3 regions of the Paenibacillus sp. FSL H8-0122 genome follow, and region 1 is predicted to be linked to each of the others. Evidence: riboswitches for the same ligand, from Rfam matches in the RefSeq annotation. Region 1 holds a riboswitch; each other region holds the start of a gene.
What was found. A riboswitch is a leader RNA that binds a small molecule or an ion and turns the genes downstream of it on or off. The one in region 1 is predicted to bind cyclic di-GMP.
Positions count from the first base shown of each region.

Region 2: it holds a riboswitch for cyclic di-GMP, as region 1 does, so the genes downstream of both, NSS64_RS23600 (PA14 domain-containing protein) here and NSS64_RS08060 (thiamine pyrophosphate-binding protein) in region 1, are expected to answer to the same signal.
Region 3: it holds a riboswitch for cyclic di-GMP, as region 1 does, so the genes downstream of both, NSS64_RS30450 (flagellar assembly protein A) here and NSS64_RS08060 (thiamine pyrophosphate-binding protein) in region 1, are expected to answer to the same signal.

Region 1 is NZ_JBBOTB010000001.1:1,874,756-1,881,753, reverse strand. It holds gene serA (phosphoglycerate dehydrogenase) at 1-76, shown strand, start outside; gene NSS64_RS08070 (helix-turn-helix transcriptional regulator) at 306-1,259, shown strand; gene NSS64_RS08065 (methyl-accepting chemotaxis protein) at 1,333-2,583, shown strand; cyclic di-GMP riboswitch class I at 3,085-3,181, shown strand; gene NSS64_RS08060 (thiamine pyrophosphate-binding protein) at 3,328-4,941, shown strand; gene NSS64_RS08055 (carboxymuconolactone decarboxylase family protein) at 4,992-5,372, shown strand; gene NSS64_RS08050 (hypothetical protein) at 5,525-5,875, shown strand; gene NSS64_RS08045 (3-oxoacyl-[acyl-carrier-protein] synthase III C-terminal domain-containing protein) at 6,019-6,998, shown strand, end outside.
Region 2 is NZ_JBBOTB010000001.1:5,462,671-5,469,668, reverse strand. It holds gene NSS64_RS23620 (glycosyltransferase family 4 protein) at 1-47, shown strand, start outside; gene NSS64_RS23615 (glycosyltransferase) at 149-1,249, shown strand; gene NSS64_RS23610 (UDP-glucose dehydrogenase family protein) at 1,254-2,594, shown strand; gene NSS64_RS23605 (sugar phosphate nucleotidyltransferase) at 3,752-5,125, shown strand; cyclic di-GMP riboswitch class I at 5,263-5,343, shown strand; gene NSS64_RS23600 (PA14 domain-containing protein) at 5,358-6,998, shown strand, end outside.
Region 3 is NZ_JBBOTB010000001.1:7,071,573-7,078,570, reverse strand. It holds gene NSS64_RS30475 (ring-opening amidohydrolase) at 57-1,127, opposite strand; gene NSS64_RS30470 (ABC transporter permease) at 1,124-1,876, opposite strand; gene NSS64_RS30465 (ABC transporter ATP-binding protein) at 1,873-2,682, opposite strand; gene NSS64_RS30460 (ABC transporter substrate-binding protein) at 2,697-3,710, opposite strand; gene biuH (biuret amidohydrolase) at 3,736-4,419, opposite strand; cyclic di-GMP riboswitch class I at 4,925-5,017, shown strand; gene NSS64_RS30450 (flagellar assembly protein A) at 5,126-6,760, shown strand; gene NSS64_RS30445 (aldo/keto reductase) at 6,775-6,998, shown strand, end outside.

The DNA of each region.
Region 1 (6,998 bases):
CGTACCGAAGGAGGTCCTGGTGAAGCTGGCCGGACTGCCGGAGATCAACACCGCTGAGGAGATCATTCTGCTCTAATTCTTATTTCTTCACAATAAAACACTCTTCGGGAGTGCAGGCCCCAGGCTGCGCACTTCCAAAGAGTGTTTTTTGCGTTATATAAGCGGAAACGGCTTGGCCGTCCTTTTAAAGAACGGTACTGCGGATTAGATGATCATTTGCGCTAATCCGTACTCTTGTCTAATATATACCTTATACATGACAACCATTGACATATATAAACAATACATTCAAGGGAGGTTGCAGAATGAGAGCGGATCGTCTGATCACTATCGTTCAAATCTTACAGAGCCGCGGCAAAATCAGCTCCAAAGAGCTGGCGCAAACGCTGGAGGTATCCGAACGTACAATCTTCCGGGATATGGAGGCACTTAGCTTCTCCGGCATCCCCGTGCTGGCCGAGCGCGGCCGGGAAGGCGGCTGGAGGCTGGCTGAAGGCTACCGGAATTCCCTGACCGGAATGAACACCAAGGAGATTGCCGCACTGCTGGTGCCCGCTGATCCGGCAATTCTGCACGCTCTGGGCATTCAGGAGGAGTTCTCCTCGGCCGCCCGCAAGCTGCAGGCTGTCGCTACCCGGCAGCCAGTCACCCCCTTCAGCTTCCTCAGCCAGCGGATTCACATCGACGGAGCCGGGTGGCATCCCTCCGGGGAGACCTATCCCTGCCTGACCGCTTTGCAGGGAGCTTTATGGGAGAACCGCAAGGTGAGCATCACCTATCTGCGCGGGGAGGACGCCGCCGAGCGGCTGGTTGCACCGCTGGGGCTGGTGGTCAAGCGCGGAGTCTGGTACTTGGTCGCAGGGCATGACAGCGAGCTGCGGACCTACAGGGTCTCCAGAATCACTGAGGCCAAAGTCACAGATGAGCTATTTGAGCTGCCGGAGGATTTCGACCTGTCCCGCTATTGGGAGACCTCCACCGCAGCGTTCAAGTCTGCCTTGCCCCGGTACCCCTCCAGCCTGCTTGTAAGAGAGCAAACAATGAAGGAGTTGCAGAAGGAGCGATACGTCGCCCTGTTGCACAAGGAGCCTTCTGAGGCCCCGGGCTGGATCAGGGCCGAGGTCGAGTTCAACACGCCGGAGTCTGCGTGCCGGATCATCCTGTCTCTGGGTCAGGGCATCAAGGTGACGGCACCGCCTGAGCTTGCGGATACGGTTGCTGCGGCTCTGCGCGAAGCGGCAGCATTATACGATTTTTAATAATAGACCAAATGCACTAGTATCCCCTATAATATTACAATACACATTATTATTTATAGGGGGACTTTACATTATGGACTGGATGAACAAGCTGCCGTTGAAACAAAAAATCGTCACCGGATGTTACCTGGTTGCCGCTTTATTCGCTGTCCCTGTCTTAATTACGCTAATCCTTATGGACAGGCTGCTCATCGGCATTATTCTTGTCGCCGTCCTGGCAGCGCTGACTTACCCGCTTGCGCGCTTCATTGAGAGAACGCTTACATCTTCATTTGAGGATATCTCCAATGTGACGCACACGATTGCCAAAGGCGACTTCACCAGCCGTGCCGACGAGAATGGCTCCATGGGCGACATTAGCCGCTCCTTCAATACCATGATTGACAAGCTCAAAAAAATCCTCACCGATGCCTCACAGATTACCCGTCAGGTTATGGACGCCAGCCGCGGGATTGAAGACAAGAATCAGAACCTGAAGTTTGTCATGGCGCAGGTGGCCTCCTCCTCCAATGAACTGGCCCTCGGTGCTAACGAAATCTCGGTGGATATCGCTGATATGACCGAATCGATCAAGGATATCGAAATCAAAGTCTCCAATTATACGAATTCCACCAAGGAAATGAATAGAAGGTCTGTACATACGCTGGAATTGGTAGAACAGGGACGGCAATCGGTGGATACCCAAGCCGAAGGCATGCGCAAGAACATCCAGGCTACCCGGAAGGTGGCGGATACCATCGAAGCCCTATCGCATAACGCACGAGGCATTACGATGATTACCAAGACGATTACTGAAATTGCTGAACAGACCAATCTGCTGTCGCTCAATGCTTCTATTGAAGCCGCCCGTGCAGGCGAGCATGGCCGCGGGTTCGCAGTTGTTGCCCAGGAGGTCCGCAAGCTGGCCGAGGAATCCACCGCTTCAACCAAAGAGGTGTTCGGTCTGGTACGCAGCATCGAAGCGGATATCAAGCAGGCTATTGATAACATCGCCATTAACGAAGAGGTAGTCCAGGTGCAGAATGAGATGATTACGGAGACGGCCAACATCTTTGCTCAAATTGTGCATAGTGTCCAATACATAACCGAGCAGATTGCCTCCTTCTCCGCAGAGAGTGACCTTATGCTGGAGAGTGCACTCAAGATCTCCGGGGCGATCGAGAATATCTCAGCCATCACCCAGGAGACCGCCGCAGGGACGGAAGAGGTGTCCGCAGCGATGAACGAACAGATTCATGCTCTGCAATCCGTAGCTGAGGAGACAGAGAAGATGACCTCCGCAGTCTTCAACCTGCAAAAAACGATTCATATTTTCAAATTTTAACCCCGGCACAAAGAGACACGCCTGCGGAATTTTCTGCGGGAGGTGTCTCTTTTTTTGGGCAAAACAAAGATTGTTATGTAATATTCACAAATTGTTGAAATTGTGCATAAGGGTAAAAAACGTGCTTTGCACTTCTTTACTATAGTCGTTCTATTGTCATAGATTGTCTATAAGCTAACGTCTCACATCACCGCTACTTAAGTCCTATCACCGAAATTTGCAATGCTGTATATCTAGCGATTTCTTAATATTTTTCAGTAAATCAGGAATGTAATGAGTCTTTGGGCTCACTTCCCATATTAACCAACCTAAATGGCCATTTGCATTTTAAGACTTTAGTCTTCCAGAGACAACCATTTTCAAAAGTTTGAAAATCCAAATATTTAGCCATTTTTACTCCTGAATATTCGTCAAATTCCGAGTTTCTTCTCACAGGGGTTATTGACAAAAGAGGAGCAAGGAATATATTGTAAAGGAAAATTCTCCACAAATTCATTTATAACCGCATACCGGCAAAATTCACCGAAAGGGAATGACGCAAAGCCATGGATCTACAGTCTCATTTCTGAAGTGGGATCATGACAGCCAGGTTGCTGAAAAACTGTGAACGCCTTAGGTTTCGCGTTTGATTATGGTGATTCGTGCAACAGACCTGTGCTCCAATGCTGAGTACAGGTTTTCTATTGCTGACGTATACAAATAACAACTTGCGGGGTGGATGTTCTGAAGACAGTTGCAGATTATATGGCGGAAGCATTACACAATCTGGGAGTCACTCATTCTTTTGGAATTATAGGCAAGTCTATTTGCCCCATCGCTTTGAAAATGGTTGACTACGGTATAGAGTTCATCCCCGGCCGGCACGAATCCAGCTCCGGCTTCGCCGCCGGCGGTTATGCTCTGAAGACCGGCAGTCTCGGGGTAGCCTTCGGCACCTCCGGTCCGGGCGGAACGAATCTGCTCACCGCAGCAGCGCATGCCAAGGCCAATAATCTTCCCGTCCTCTTCATCACCGGACATCAGTCCATCAAGGAGCTGGGCATTCCCCAATGTCAGGATTCCACTTCCTATCTGGCTGATTTGGCGGATATGTTCCGGCCGGCCACCCTCTTCAGCAAGCTCGTTGAACGCGGCGATCACTTCAGCACGATTTTCAACCATGCCCTATCCATCGCCCTCGGTGACCGGAAAGGTCCGGTCCATCTCTGCATTCCGTTTGATGTGCAGACAGAGCGGCTCGCGGAATGCCGGATTGTCCTGCCGGAACGCGAGGGACTGGTCAGTTATCAGAACTATGACCGGGTTATCTCGGCGATTAATCAATCTGCCAGACCGCTGATCATTGCCGGTAAAGGCGTCAACCGTTCAGGTGCCCATCAGGAACTGGTCCAGCTGGCCGAAACCTTCAACATTCCTGTAGTCACCTCTCCAGGCGGCAAAGGCGCCATAGCTTATGATCACCCGCTCTACCACGGTCCTGTCGGCGTCGGCGGCTCTTCGCACGGCGATGAATTGCTGAACAACAGCGATCTGTTCATTGTTCTGGGCTCCCGGCTGAGCGACATGACCATCTGCAACCTGAAGCCGGAGAATCATCCGCAGCAGTTGATCCAGTTCGATGTAGATCCAACCTTTGTCGGCAAAATACTGTCCTCATCCACTATCGCTGTCGGCGGGGACTTAAGGGACAACCTGGCACTGTATCTTCAGAAGCTGGACTCCTCTACGGTCACCAGGCATGAAATCACAATCTCCAATGCTTACAATGACGAGCTTCCCGTGCTGGCGGGGCTCTCTCTGGCTTCGGTAATGAGCACGATGAGCGGCTTGATTCCTTACAACAGCAGCGTGTTTGTAGATGACGGCAGCCATGGCTTCAATGCTGTGAAATGGTTCAATGTCCGCAGGCCCGGCAGCTTCATATTCGATGCCTACTTTGCCTGTATGGGCAATTCAATTGGCATGTCGATCGGCGCCAAGGCTGCCTCTCCCGGGGAGACTGTCTTCTGTATTACCGGGGACGGCTGTTTTATGATGCTCGGAGCTGAAATAAACACGGCCGTTTGCAAGGACATTCCGGTAATTTTCATCGTGGTGAACAATATGCAGCTGGATATGGCGCTCAAGGGCATGGAGAAAACGACCGGCCGGATTGACGGTACGATCTTCGAGGTTCCGATGGATGCCGTGAAATTCGCCGAATCGCTGGGTGCAGCCGGCTTCCGCTGCGAGACGCAGGAGGAGTTCGCTGCCGCAATCCGCGAAGCTGTGGCACTTAACAAGGCAGCTGTCATTGAGCTGCTGACTGACCGTGATGAAATGCCTCCTACGGCCCACCGCACGCTGGATCTTACGTAAGGAAGCCATATCCGCACACCTTTTCTAACCTACTGTCAGGAGGACATAACGTGAACAAGAGCATGAACAGCGGACTCGATCATTTCACTGATCTCTCAGGAGATTATGGGGCCAAGGCCCTGGCTCCGATCAAAGAGCATTTTCCGGAATTAGCCGAATATATCATGGGCAATGCTTATGGCGATATTTTTCAGCGGACCACGATTGGCTCTGACTGGAAAGAGATTGCAGTGATCTCGTCTCTGATTACGATGGGGCAATATGAACAGCTGGGGGTTCATTATGTAATGGCGCTCCGCGTTGGCATGACCGTCGAGCAGATCAAGGGTGTGCTGCTGCATCTGACCCCTTGCGTCGGTGCCCCCCGGGTGATTTCGGCCTTTAATGTGCTGCTGGATACCCTGGAGGAGATCAAAGAAAAATCTTCATAATTCTACAAATTTCGACTTTTCGATTGCACATTTCAGGATGATCTGGTTATAATGAAGGCAAAATATCCCAAATCGAACTGCGATTTTGTCGAATAGAGTCGCAGGAATAATGTTTTGGAGGTATTGGAAATTACACTTAGGGAGAGATCAACATGGGACAATTTATTTTGAAGACAGATACTGCGAAGAAAGTGATCAATATTGAGCTGGAGGGAACCTTCTCTAACGAGGACGGGCTCAAATCTATACAGGCTTACCAGCAGACCATTAACCCGATCAGCCCTGCTGAATATGCACTAGAGATCGACTGCCGCAAGCTGAATGTAACAGCTCCTGATGTTGTACCGCTGCTTGAAGGCTGCTTCATCATGTTCAAGGCTGACGGCTTCCAGAAAGTGAGTCTTACCCTGGAAAATAACCCGATCCTCAAAATGCAGCTGGCACGCCTGGGCCGCAAAGCCGGACTTGAGAACCTGGAGATCACTTCAACCGTACAAGCTTAATAAATACAATTTAAACCTAAATCAGCTGCTTGAAACGCACATGCTAATTCATTCATTGAACCGGCTGCTAATGCCGGAAGAGAGTTTTGTAAGAAGCAGATTCGTGAGAAGTATAGCTAACAAAACTTTAGGAGGTCTGTACTATGGCGGGGATTCGCATTAAGGACATTGATATCTACCATCCAGACAAAAGAATCGGCAATGACTTTTTCATACAGCATTTTGACGATAAAGGTATTGATATCCGTGGACTGCTGGCTACTCTGGGCCGTCAAAACCGCTACAGCATCGACAGCCCGGATGAGAACTCCCTGACAATGGCTTTTGAAGCCGCAAGTAATGTTCTGGAGAAGACCGGTCTTACCGGCCCTGACATTGACCTGATCGCTTATGCAAGCCAGACTCCTGAATATATATTTCCTACGAACTCATTGATGATTCACCGCCTGATTAACGGGGCCTCGCATACCATCTGTATTGACAGCAATGCCAACTGTGCCGGAATGACCGCCTCGGTTGAACAGGTCAGCCGCCAGATGATGGCGAACCCGAGAATCCGCCGCGCTCTCGTCATCGGCTCCGATTATGTGGCGCCGCATGCGGACAAGAATGATCCGGTATATTACGCGAACTTCGGTGATGCCGCTGCCGCTGTCATTCTGGAGCGCGATGAGCATTCGGTCGGCTTCATTGACTCTATCTACCAGACAGACACCTGTGTGTACGGCAACTCTCTGTTCCCGGCAGAAGGCCTGGCTAAGCTCGGACGCAACGGTGTGGCCGCAGGAGAGTTCAATGTGAAGTTCATTCCATTCGATGATTCCATCTGTGTGGATGCTGCTTCCGAATCGATCAACACTCTGCTGAGCAACAACGGGATTGCCCCTGAATCGGTCAAGGCTGCCTGCTTCTCACAGCTGTCTCTTCCGAACATCCAGGCCGTCTCCGGCAAAACCGGCATTAACCCTGAGGCCGCAGTCTACATAGGCGATGAGTTCGGCTATACCTCGACCAGCAGCCCGTTCATTGCCCTTCACAAAGCCGTCACTACAAGGCAGCTTGAACGCGGAGACAAGGTCCTGTTCTGGACCGTAGGTGCCGGATGGCAGAACGTTGCATTTGT
Region 2 (6,998 bases), 3.6 Mb from region 1:
TCAAGGATATTGTCGCTTACTACAAAGGTCTGCTGGCAGTTACCTGACCTTCCCGCTCCATAATGCTTAAGGCTTGCATCATATCTGTCTCTAGCCATGCGTGTACTGCTTAATGATGCTGCTCCATAAAACTTTGAGGATGATTCACATGAAAATTGCGATAGCGCACGATTATTTAATCCAGATGGGCGGGGCGGAACGGGTGGTGGAGGTTTTTCATCACATGTACCCGGAGGCTCCGATCTTCACAACGGTTTTTAACGGAAGCCGCCTGACCGATAACCTCAAAGATGCCGATATCCGGGCCTCCTGGCTGCAGAAGATTCCGGGAGTGAAGCGTAACTTCAAAGGGGTGCTCCCGCTCTACCCCATGGCTGTCCGCGATTTGGACTTCAGCGGGTATGATATCGTTCTTAGCTCGAGCAGCGCTTTTATGAAAAGCATCCAGGTGCCCGAGTCCACCTTCCATCTGTGCTACTGTCATACGCCGATGCGTTTTGCCTGGGACTATGACACGTACATGGAGCGGCAATCGAATTCCGGGTTATTCAAAAGACTGCTCAAGGTGTATATGCAGCGGCTCAAGAACTGGGATCAGCGCACCTCCAAAAATGTGAACCAGTTCGTCGCCAACTCCTCAGTCGTGAAGACGCGGATTCAGAATTATTACCACCGGGATTCCGATGTGATTTTCCCGCCGATCAATACGGCCCGCTTCACCAGCTCTACGAGCATCGGCGATTATTATCTGATTGTCTCGCGGCTGGTCTCCTACAAGCGGATCGATCTGGCGGTGGAGGCGTTCAACCGTAACGGTCTCAAGCTGTATATTGTCGGGGACGGACCGGACAGGAAGCGTCTGGAAGGCATGGCCAAGGGGAACGTTTCGTTTCTGGGCCGGCTGGAGGATGAGGAAGTTACAGGGCTGATGTCCCAGTGCCGGGCGTTTGTTTTTCCGGGGGAAGAGGATTTCGGCATCACGCCGCTGGAGGCGAATGCCGCAGGAAGGCCGGTCATCGCCTATCAGGCTGGGGGAGCGCTCGACACGATTATTCCATACGTTAACGGCGTGTTTTTCCAGCATCAGGAAGTTGATGATTTGCTTAAGGCCATTGATGAGGTGGAGTCCTATGCGTGGGATATCGACCAGATTATGGGCCATGCACGCAAATTCGATGAGCAGGCGTTTATGGTTCAGTTCAAGCAGTATGTGGAACAGGCCTACGTCAATTTCCTAAAAGGAGGATGAAAGTATGAAACTCGCAGTGATTGGTACCGGCTATGTAGGACTTGTATCAGGCGTATGCTTTACCCTAAATGGAAATCATGTCATCTGTGTGGATAAGGATGAACAGAAGATCGAAAAGCTGAACCGGATGGAATCCCCTATCTATGAGCCGGGCATTGAAGCCCTGATCGAAATGAATCTGCGCGAGGGGCGGCTGAGCTTCTCGTCCGATCTTCAGGAGTCGGTCCGCCGCTCCGATATCGTCATTCTTGCCGTGGGTACACCTTCTCTGCCGGGCGGCGAAGCCGACCTGAGATATATCGAAGGAGCGGCTGCCGAGATTGCGCAGGCGATGGAGGGCTATAAGATCATTATGACCAAGTCGACCGTCCCTGTTGGAACCAATGAGCGCATCCGCCAGCTGATCTCCTCCCTCACGAATCATCCCTTCGATATCGTCTCTGCGCCTGAATTCCTCCGTGAAGGCTCTGCCATCCGCGACACGCTTCATCCCGACCGGATCGTAATCGGACTGGATAATCAGGCGCTTGAGCCGACCATGCGTGAGCTGCATAAGGGCTTCACAGAGAATGTATTCGTCACGGATATCCGCAGCGCAGAGATGATCAAATATGCTTCGAATGCTTTTCTGGCGACGAAGATCTCGTTCATTAATGAGATTGCCAACATTTGCGAAAAGGTAGGAGCGGATGTCACCGAAGTCGCAGGCGGCATGGGGATGGACCAGAGAATCGGTGCGACCTTCCTGCAGGCAGGTATCGGCTATGGCGGCTCCTGCTTCCCGAAGGATACCAATGCGCTGATCCAGATTGCCGGGAATGTGGATTATGAGTTCAAGTTGCTCAAATCCGTCGTTGAAGTCAATAAAGGCCAGCGCTTCATGATTATCTCCAAGCTCCATGAATCGCTCGGCAGCCTTCGCGGCGCGGTCATTGGCATCTGGGGGCTTGCCTTCAAGCCCAATACCGATGATGTCCGCGAAGCCCCGGCCCGTGAGATCGTCGAGGCGCTGGTCGCCGAGGGCGCCATCGTGAAGCTGTACGATCCCATCGCTGCCGAGAATTTCCGGCGCGAGTACGATCACCCGCAACTCCGCTGGTGCGGACTGGCCGAAGAGGCAGCCGAAGGCAGCGATGCTGTCTGCCTGCTGACCGACTGGAGCCAGTTCAAGGAGATCAACCTGCACCAGCTTGCCGGAACCATGCGCCGCCAGGTGCTGATCGACGGCCGCAATGTCTACACCAAAGAGCAAATCGAGGGCACCGGCCTCGAGTACATCTCCGTCGGCCGCCCGCAGATGGGCGGGCTTAGCGGATTCTCCGCCAGCGTGGCTGGCGCGGTCTAATCTCTCTGGCGGAGTGCGCCGGCAGTGGTCCGCACGGCGAATGAGAGGGATAAATCCCATTAAATGCGCCGAAAGCGGGCTGGACGGCGGAATGAGAGGGATAAATCCCCTTGAATGCGCCGAAAGCGGGCTGGACGGCGAAATGAGAGGGATAAATCCCATTGAATGCGCTGAAAGTGGGCTGAACGGCGGAATGAGAGGGATAAATCCCATTAAATGCGCTGAAAGTGGGCTGGAAGCGGAAATGAAGAGCACAAGTGCACCTGAATCCCGGGAATGTTAGCTGAACGAGCAAATGAAGAGCACAAATGCACCTGAATCCCGGGAAAGATGGCTAAATGAGTAAATGAAGAGCACAAGTGCACCTGAATCCCGGGAAAGATGGCTGAACGAGCAAATGAAGAGCACAAGTGCACCTGAATCCCGGGAATGTTAGCTGAACGAGCAAATGAAGAGCATAAGTACCCCTGATTTCCCGGATACGAGCCAAATGGAGCAACTGAGCAGCACTAGTGCCTAGTACTTAACTAACTAGCTTTGCCGCCGCGAACTTGTGCGCAAGCCCTTGGCACAAGAGTCTTGGATTCCGGTCTTGAATCTTGGTCTTGAATTCCAATGTCTTGAATTCTATTATCTTGGATTTTGTTGTCCTATACTCTTGTTCATTCCAGCCGCTAACTCAGCGGCGACGCCTTGGAACAAGCGGGACTTAAGAGTCTTTGAGCTTTTGAATCTTTCTCCGCTGGAACAGCTAGGCGGCAACCAGGGATTCACTGTCGTGAAGGCAGGCTGCCGGCAACCAGGATTTCAACTGCTGCTGCTGCAAGTATAGCGCGGCAGCCCCGGCCCCCTTGCCGCTACAACAAGCGGCAAGATCGGATCTTTAGCCGGGAGCTTCGCCTGCGGGCGAAGCGGATATAAAATCACAAGCCTGTTATGAAATGGAGCGGAGGGGAATTTTGGAGCTGTAGGAGCGTTAGCGTCCGCCTTTGTATTTGGATTTCTACCGCGAGAAGCGGTTTTAATCAAAAAATCCAAATACAACAGCGGCCGTAAGCCCAAAATTCCTTGCAGCGACCCTCATAACAGGCGGGATTTTAAATTACAATTCCAGCAACAAGAAATACCCAATAACAATACGATATGGAGGGTTCACTATGAAACTAGTACTTCTATCAGGCGGCTCCGGCAAGCGGCTCTGGCCGTTGTCCAATGATTCACGCTCCAAGCAATTTCTGAAGGTACTGGCAAGTCCGGCAGGTGAACCGGAATCAATGGTACAACGGGTATGGAGACAGCTGGAGGAGAACGGCATGGCCGGGTCCTCTTATCTGGCGACCGGACGCAGCCAGGTGGAGATGATCCAGAGCCAGCTCGGCAGCGGGGTGCCGATCATCGTGGAGCCGGAGCGGCGGGATACCTTCCCGGCTATTGCGCTGACGGCGGCCTACCTGTATTCCATCGCGGGGGTGTCCCCAAGCGAGACCGTGGCGATTCTGCCGGTGGACCCATACGTGGAATCCTCCTTTTTCGAAACGGTGCTGCAACTGGAGAACACCATGCTGGTGAGCGGGGCGAACCTGGCGCTGATGGGCGTAGTTCCCGAGCATGCTTCGGAGAAATACGGCTACATCATTCCAACGGGCGCAGATGCGGGAGCGAATGGTTACCTGCAAGTGAGCCACTTCCAGGAGAAGCCTGACCGTGTGCAGGCCGAGGAGCTAATCAGCCGGGGAGCGCTCTGGAACTGCGGAGTATTCGCCTTCCGTCTGGGCTACCTGCTGGATATCCTGCAGCGCAAAGGGCTGCCGCTGAATTACGAGGAGCTGCAGAAGCAGTATAAGCTGCTGTCCTCCATCAGCTTCGATTACGAAGTGGTAGAGAAAGAAGAGAACATCGTCGTGCAGCCGTACGCCGGATTCTGGAAGGACCTGGGTACCTGGAACACCCTGACCGAGGAAATGACCAGCAACCATGTCGGCAAAGGCTTCATCACCGCTGACTCCGAAGGCACCTGCCTCATTAACGAGCTGGATATTCCAATTACGGTCATCGGGGCGAAGGATCTGATTATCGCCGCCAGCCCGGACGGCATTCTGGTGACACACAAGGCCGAGAGTCCGCGGATCAAGGAAGTGCTGAAGACTTTTGAACAAAGACCGATGTACGAGGAACGCCGCTGGGGACACTACAAGGTGATCGATTATGTGAAATATGATGAAGGCAACGAGGTGCTGACCAAGCGGATTTTCATCAATGAGGGCAAAAATATCAGCTATCAGCTGCATCACAAACGCAGTGAAATCTGGACCTTCGTCAGCGGGGAAGCCAGCATTGTCATCAATGAGAAGATGCATACGGTGAAGGCGGGAGATGTGGTACGGATACCGGAAGGGACCAAGCATGCCATTCTTGCTCTTACCGATGTGGAGTTCATTGAGGTGCAGACGGGGTCTGAGCTGGTAGAGGAAGACAATATCCGTATTACTCTGGACTGGGAGGATATCGCTCTACATCAGTTCATTTCTTAGGTCTAACTTATCTATTTAACCAATTGTTACAATTTTAAATCAGGTATTGAGAACTATTTTTTAGACAAATTTTGTTTTTACTCTACATTAAATTTGCATATCGACGATACTTACGGTAAGAGGGATTGATCCTTCCAAAACGACAATGGCAAACCTAATCGAAAGATAGGGACGCAAAGCTATAGGGCCTTCGCAAGAGTGGCAGCCTGGCTACCGAAAGGAAGAGAATATTGTGAAAACTTACCGTAAGTCTCGTTTGCTCTGCGCTGTGCTGTCGCTGGCCGTGGTATTGTCTGCTGTACCCGTGGGACTGGGAATCGCCCCGTCCACTGTCAAGGCTGCTTCCTCTACAGGAGCGCCCGTGAACCCTAATGCCTCAGCCGAGGCGGTCAAGCTGCTGAACAATCTGTATGATATCTCGGGAAATGGAATTATTACAGGGCAGCATGACTATTTCGAGAGTCCGGATGAGCTGAGCAACAAGTTGAAGGGAACAAGCGGACAATACGCCGCACTGCATGGTTATGAGCTTGGAGCAATCGGTGGACAGAGTGAGAGCGGAGTAGCTGCACAACGCAAAAATATTGTCTGGAGTGCGACGAACTGGTCCAGAGCGGGCGGCATTGTCGCCATGACCTTCCACCAGAATCTGCCGGGTACCAAGTACGAATGGTCCAATGTGCAAAAGTCAATCAGCCAGGCACAGTTCAACAAATACGTAACCCCCGGCACCACGGAGTATAACGCGCTGATCACCGATCTGGATAAAGTAGCCGTCTCGCTTAAAAGCCTGCGGGATGCCAAGGTTCCCATCCTGTGGAGACCGTACCATGAAATGAACGGCGGCTGGTTCTGGTGGGGGAAGAAAGATAATTTCTCAGCTCTGTGGAATATTATGTATGACCGTTTCGTAAACGTTCATCAATTAAATAATCTGATTTGGGTATGGAACCCGAATGCGCCGAATGCCAACTCTGATCCCTATGCACGGACTTATCCGGGTGCGGACAGAGTGGATGTGCTGGCAGCGGATATATATAATAACGACTACTCGAATAAATATCATGATGATCTGACCAGCCTGGCTGGCGGCAAACCGATCGGCATCGGCGAGAACGGTGAAATGCCGAATATCTCGAAGCTGAAGCTGACCCAGCAGAATTACGTGTTCATGATGAACTGGGGCAAGATGCTCTATGAGAATAACAGCACGGCTACGATCAAGAATTTCATGAATGACAGCTACACACTGACCCGTGACCAATATAAGGCCTGGACTGCTCCAGTGGCGGCCCCTAAGCCAACCGCAACACCGACGCCTACAGCAACACCAGCGCCTACAGCAACACCAACGCCTATAGTAACACCGACGCCAACGCCAACACCGACAGCAACGCCAACCGTAACACCGGCACCAACCGTTGCGCCGATTCCGAAGCCGGTCCCAACCTCCGGTGATACGGAGAGCAAGCCTGCCCAGAACGGGTTGCTTGGAGAATACTTCAAGAACATGACGCTCTCGGGGACACCGGTTATGGTGCGTAACGATGAGGTAATCAGCTTCAATTGGCGTCAGAGTACTCCTAATACCACACTCGGCGTGGACTACTTCTCGATCCGTTGGACCGGCCAGATTAAGCCGGCTTACAGCGAGACCTATCAGTTCTATACTACATCGGATGACGGTATCCGCTTATGGGTGAACGGCACAGCAGTCATTGACAGCTGGGTCAAGCAGAGCGGAACTGCCCGCACAGGAAGCATAGCCTTGACTGCCGGGCAACTGTACGATATTAAGGTAGAGTATTATGAGAATGCAGGCGATGCGAATGTCCATCTGATGTGGCAGAGCCCCAGCCAGGTGAAGGGAACC
Region 3 (6,998 bases), 5.2 Mb from region 1:
TCCCCTCCGCCACTTTTCCTTTAACTTAAATTTATAGTTCAATCTATATAGCTCCGCTACCTGCGGCGGAACACAGCCGCCACCGGCCCTCCGCCCTTCGGCCCCTGATGCTCGCCTCCGCCGGAGACGTAGATCATCGGGTCGCCGCCGACATAGGCCAGCACACCCCCGACTACAGCCCGCGCATGGCGGGTATGATTGATATCCGAGTCATCCAGCATGATATGGCGGCGTCCGCGGATTATGCCATCGGGATCGGCTTCAGCCTTGGCCAGCACCTGCACCAGCTCCTCACCGGGATACCGGTCCAGCAGGCCTTGTAGCGCAGCGCCATCCACTGCATCCTGCATCACGGCATGGTCGATGTGGTACGGGCCATCCGCAGACAGCGAGTTCCCGAACACAATCACTTCGCAGCAGGACAGCTCACTGCCCGCCGAAGTGGAGGCTACCGCGCTGAATTGATTCCAGTCCGTGCAGATATCTTCTTCCTGTAGAGCCGCACGATCCACCTCACCCAGCGCTACCCCGGCACCCAGTGCAGAGGCCCCTCTGGAATATCCCATCGATTTATAAGTATCTTCTGTGATGAGCGATACCCCATGACTGTGCGCCTCATAGATCTGTTCAGCGGTAAGCAGCGGACACTTGATCTGTACAAAATGCACATCCGAAGGAGAGGTAATGCCCGCATCCATAACCGCACGGGCCACGGCATCCGCCACTTCGTCCACCTGACTAAGTCTGCCCAGCTCCCCCGGCTGGAAGCTCCGGGTTCTGGCGACTCCAATGGCCAGTGACTTCAGGCCATCAGCGGCCACCCCCGGCTCCCCCTGTCCGCTGCGGCTGATAATCGTGAAGTGCGGGCTGAGCACCCCTTCCGTACCGCCGGACATCACATAGGAGATATCGGCAGCCTCTTCTTTTGCCGCTTCAGCGAAGAATCCTTTCAGTGCCATGACCGCATAACCCCGCGTAAAATCATTCACACAGCCGTTGCCCTCCGTCTTCCCCAGCACCGCGACCACTTCCTCCGGCCGGAACAGCCCCGCTTCCACCGCCGCGCCAAGGCCCGACATATCATGCGGCGCACCCGCAGGAATGCGGATAACCGAGCAGTTCATCATAGATCATCGCTCCTTGTCCAGAAAATAACCCGTTTCTCCAGCAGCCCGATACACCAGAACAGCAGCAAGCCGCATAGCGCCGAAGCAATAATGGCCGAGAACATCACCGGCGTATCCATATGATAGGAAGAGACAAGCACCACATAACCCAGTCCCTTATTCGCTCCGACGAATTCGCCGACGATGGCTCCGACAATGGCGAGCGAGGTGGAGATCTTCAGGGCAGAGAAGATATAAGGCAGACTCGTCGGCAGACGCAGCTTCCAGAAGATTTCGCTCTTCGTCCCTTTGTAGGTCGAGAACAGCTCCCAGGCTTCGTATTCAATCGCCTTAAGACCCTTAACACTATTCACCAGAATCGGGAAAAAGCAGATCAGCATCGAGGCGATTACCTTCGAGGTATACCCGGTCCCCAGCCAAACGACCAGCAGCGGGGCCAGCGCCACCAGCGGCGTAGTCTTAAGGGCGATGGCCAGCGGGAACATTCCCTTCTCTATTGGCTTGGAATGCACGAAAATCACTGCGGTAGCCAGGCCAAGGATATTGGCGAGAATGAACCCGGTCAGCGCTTCGCCCAGCGTAACCAGCGTATGCGACCAGAGCGAGCCATTAATTGCCGAGACTACCTGCGTAGGCGCAGGCAGCAGATACATCGGAACCGACAGGAGACGTACAGCCAGCTCCCAGAGAAGCAGGAAGCCAAGCGCAAACGTGACCGGGTACAGGGTGTCTTTGATTTTGACCGTCATAGATGCTTCACCCGCTTTCTCAGTTCCTTGACAATCCGGTGGAATTCCGGCAGCTCTTCCATGCCCGCCTCACGCGGGGAGGGCAGCGTCACCGGAATGATATCCGTCACACCGGCGGGCCGGGGAGACATCATCACGACCCGGTCTGACAGCAGCGCGGATTCATGAATGGAATGGGTAACCATCACAATGCTGCTTAGACTGGTCTCCGGGCTCTCCCACAGCCGCAGCAGCTCGAAATTCAGCTTCTCGCGTGTCAGCTCATCCAGCGCGCCGAACGGCTCATCCATCAGCAGCACCGTCGGATCGGCAGCCAGGGCCCGGGCAATCGCCGCCCGCTGCTGCATCCCGCCGCTGAGCTGATGCGGGAAGTGGTTCAGATAATCCTGCAGACCGACCAGGCGCAGGGCACTTTCTGCTTTTTCACGCGCCTCGGCTTTACTGAACTTCTTCTTCTCGCCCAGCTCCAGCGGCAGCATGACATTCTGTAGCGCATTCAGCCAGGGCATCAGGACAGGCTTCTGGAAGACCATGCCCAGGGAGAGATCAGGTGAGGCATACGCCACCTCTCCACCGGCCTCCGGGCTTAACAACCGCAGCATCAGCCGGAGTGTTGTGGATTTCCCGCAGCCACTCGGTCCGAGAATCGAAATGAATTCATTGCGGTATACATCAAGACTGACCTGATCCAGCACAGGCACGTTGCCGAAGGAAAGAGAGCAGTTGCGCAGGGAGAGCATGGTTTCCCGGGTACCGGGATGCTGCGCGGCGGCAGCATCCAGCTGTTCTTTGATCGCTGTTGTCATTATCGGGTCCCTCCTTATTTCAAAAACTCATTGGTGAACAATCCGCGTATGTCCTGTTCCTTTTTCACAAAGCCCAGCTCGACCAGATTCTTCTGCAGGGTCTCCCAGGACGCCTCATCCATCGAGCCCAGCGGGAGCTTCTCCGGATCAAGCAGCGGAATGCTGGCCTTCATCATATTGACCTCATGCTTCAGATCCAGCTTCTCGCCATACTTCAGGCCGAATTCCGCCGCTTCGTCTGGATGCTTCACTGCATAATCCCAGCCCTGCATGGAGGCCTGCACGAAGCTTGCGACCATCTCCGGGTCCTTCTTGATGATAGACTCCGTAGTGAATAAGGTATCGGCATAGAAATTGATGCCATAGTCGTTCGGGTCGATAATATTCACTTCCTTGCCCTGCTCCTCTACAGCCAGCACTTCATTAATGACATAGCCGGGCCAGGCCTTGACCTGCCCGGTCAACAGCGGACTCAGATCGTATTTGACCGGCATCTCTTCGATTTGCGAAGGGTCGATGCCCGCGCTTTTCTCCATGGCCCGGAAGGTCAGCTCTTCGTTGCCGCCCAGCTTAATGCCTACCTTTTGCCCGACAAGGTCCTCCATAGTCTTGATCCCGGACTCTTTGAGTGTGAACATGACGAACGGGGTTTTGCGGTAGATCGCCGATAACGCTTTGACAGGGACGCCTTTCTCTCTGGCGATGACGACCTGGTCGGCACCCGTAACTCCGAACTCCTCACTGCCGGAAGCTACCATCTGCACAGCCGGGAAATCCGAGCCCCCCGGGCGGATCTCAACATCCAGCCCCGCTTCTTTATAGAAGCCTTTTTCCACCGCGGTATAAAAGCCGGCAAACTGCGCCTGGTGAATCCACTTCAGCCGGAGCACCACCTTCTTCAGCTCGCCTGAGCCTTCCGCTCCCTGGCCTTCGGCCTTACCGGCTTCCGTAGTGTTACCGCAGGCGGTCAGGAGCAGCATCAGCGAGGTTAACAGCATCAGCGCTTTCGTTCTGGACTTGTTCCACATGGTTATTCCCCCGTTTATGAATGATTTAGTATTGCTCCAGCGCACGCAGCACCGCTTGTGAATCACTTACACTGCCGAACACCCCGCCCTGCATTTGAACCATACTCAGCGCCGCCAGGTGATTCGCTTCATCCGTCGCTCCCGTGCAATCCGCAAGAATCAGACACTCGTACCCGCGGTCATTGGCTTCCCGCATCGTGGTGTGTACACAGACATCGGTCGTAATACCGGTCAGAATCAGATGGGTAATTCCTTTATTCTTCAGGATCAGGTCCAGGTCCGTTGCGTAAAAGCTCCCTTTGCCCGGCTTGTCTATAATGTACTCTCCGCGGGCAGGCGCCAGCTCCTCAATGATCTGCCAGCCACGCTCCCCCCGCACGAGGATTCGTCCCGCCGGTCCTTCGGAGCCGATCTCGGCCCCGATCTGGCGGCTGCGCCACCGTTTGTTCGCCGGCAGATCCGACAGATCCGGCTTATGCCCCTCGCGGGTATGGATCACGGTGAACCCTTCAATCTCCCGGATACGTGCCAGCAGCCGCTGAATGGGCTGAATCGCCCTCGCTGTTAATGAGAGGTCATAACCCATTCTCTCGACGTAACCGCCCTTGCCGCAAAAATCCGTCTGCATGTCGATAATCATCAGCGCTGTCTTCGCCGGGTCCACAGCCCCGTCATAAGGCCAGATGTAAGGTGTTGCTGCAATCTGCATGGTTTATGCTCCTCTCCTGATGTCGCTATCTCTATCAATGTTATATTAATTAACATTAATTCGCGTTTCCTTGGTATGAGTTAGATTATATTACAATGAATTTGGGATGTCTTCGGTTTTATTACGAAATAATGCACTGAATGTTTGTGTTTATTTACATAGTTAACATATACATAACATTCATACTCGCAATACTCCTTATCAAAAAGGAACACTCCGGGTCTTACCAAGCCCAGAGTGTCCCAACAGTTCAATGCTCACACTTCCCCCCTTCTGCCTCTTCCATAAGCTGTAAGCGCTGGGAAACCAGTTTTTTTGTCGAAATAGAGCTGCATATTTCGAGTTTTTTGATAAATAGGCATAATATAGTTGAAAAATAGCTCTTTAAGTACTAGAATTAAGCTTGTTTGCAGAAGTTAATGACGCATAAGAACTATTTATGATTCTTTTTGTCGATTGCAGTCGACCACTATTCATTGCCTCTACAGGATGTATATCATTGATCTATTTCTAAAGGCAAACTCCCCGAAAGGGCAGGACGCAAAGCTATGGGCCTAAGAACGCCAGAATCTGCGTTTACGGTTGCCAGGCTGCCAATAGAGACCACTTAAGCCAGCTGTTCAGGAGGGGGAAGCCTCCCAGGCTTGATGATGTTCTTTTTCTGTACGAATTGCCATTGATCATACGAAAAAGTGAGGTTACAACCATGCCGCAGCAGGATATCGAACCAAGCCGATATGAATTCGTAGAGTCCCTGATGCTCGAACGTAAAGGTCTCCTGGATTCATTCTCTGTGGAGGGCCGAGCTTCTGACGGGACAACTGGAGATAAGAATGGAATTATCCTCGTGCAGGACAACCAGATATTTATTACTCCCCCGCTCCCCGGAGGTGCTCCCGCCCGCATTTCTGCGATCCACCCTGTTGTCCTGAAGATCAACTGGAAGACCGTTACAGAACCAACCGAGGTCACCAGGGCGGATTATATCACTTGGGAGATCTGTGAGAAGCCGCAATATGAAATTACCGTATCGCCTGACAAGCTCAAGGTCCACTTCACTTTATACCGTGCAGAGAAGTACGCCTGGAATCTGGTCAACTGTCCTGCCGCCTTCGAAGCGGTTGTCCGTGCCCAGCCCAATCCGGCGATGCTGCTGTCCACGCTTACCATAGAACAGATTATCGCCTCACTGGACAACCGTTTTATTCTGCGCAACCTGAACATTCCCGCCCTGTACGCGGAGCTGGAGAACCCTACATATCTTCCCGTATGCATCGCTGAAGGAAGATCCCCGCTGCCCGGCAAGGAAGCCCGGCTGGAATTCCTGCTGCCGGAGCATACACTGGAGGGGAACCGGATGCTTCAGGGACAGGGAGCCCCGGGTCAGAAGCCTGAGGATACCATGGAGTATCTCCGTTTCCCGGGGGCCCCCTTTACCTTTGCAGGCGAAGTCTTCGCCCGCAAACTGCCGCCCGAAGAAGGCATTCCCGGCCTCGACACAGACGGAAGGGTACTGCCCCCTCCCCCGCCGCAGGATCTCTACTTTGCTGCCGGTAATCATGCCAAGCTCCTTCCCTGCGGTCATATCGTGGCCCGGCATACCGGCAGACCCCGCATCTGCGGAGGAAACAGCAGCGTCCGGATATGTGACTTCCCTCCAGCCTGTCTGCTGACCAGCGAGATGACCGATCCTGCGGGCGATGTTATGTTCGCAGGTGACATCATTGTACCGGGAGATCTGGAAGGACCTGTACGGGTTGAAGCCCTCGGGAATGTGTACGTCTATGGCGATATCCGCCAATCTACAATTATAGCCACCGGCAGTATTTACGTTAGCGGCCAGGTCACCGGCAGCGGCCTGTACGCCGGACACGCCGGGGTACTGCAGCATCGTCTGCATAGCCTCGCAAGCCTGCTGCGGACAGAGACGGACGGACTGCTGGAGGCAGCGCGCCAGCTGGCCAAGAATGTGGAATCCCGCCAGCAATCCGTGAATTACGGCCTGGTAGTCATGCTGCTGCTGGAGGATAAATACAGCCACCTCGGCAGCCTGATCCGTGATCTTCAGGCTGCCCTGAGCCGTATGAACGGAGAGTTCGGCTCCGGCACAGACCCGCTCCGGCAGATGCTTGAGGTATTCGCCCATCCGGGACAATTCACCGGGTACATCACAGACAGTGTGCTAAGCCGCTTCTCCAGGCTGCTCCTCAAGCTGAGCGAGGAGATTGAGCTGCTCCAGGAGGAGCATGCGGTAATTAATCTTGCCCGGTCGCAGGAGAGTCGCCTGGAGTCCGGCGGCAAGCTGCTTGTGCGTGATTCTGCTAAGACTACTACTATATAAGGAGAAGTGAGAGCGTGAGATATAACCGTCTGGGCAATAGCGGCCTGCAGGTGTCCGCCCTGGGTCTTGGAACCAATTCCTTCGGCAAACGGGCAGATCAGGAGACCTCGGTCCGCATTCTGCACACCGCTATGGATCAGGGCATTAATTTCATCGATACCGCCAATATCTATGCCGGCTCTGAATCGGAGCGGATCATTGGCCTTGCGCTTGAAGGCAGACGCCATAACGCTGTGCT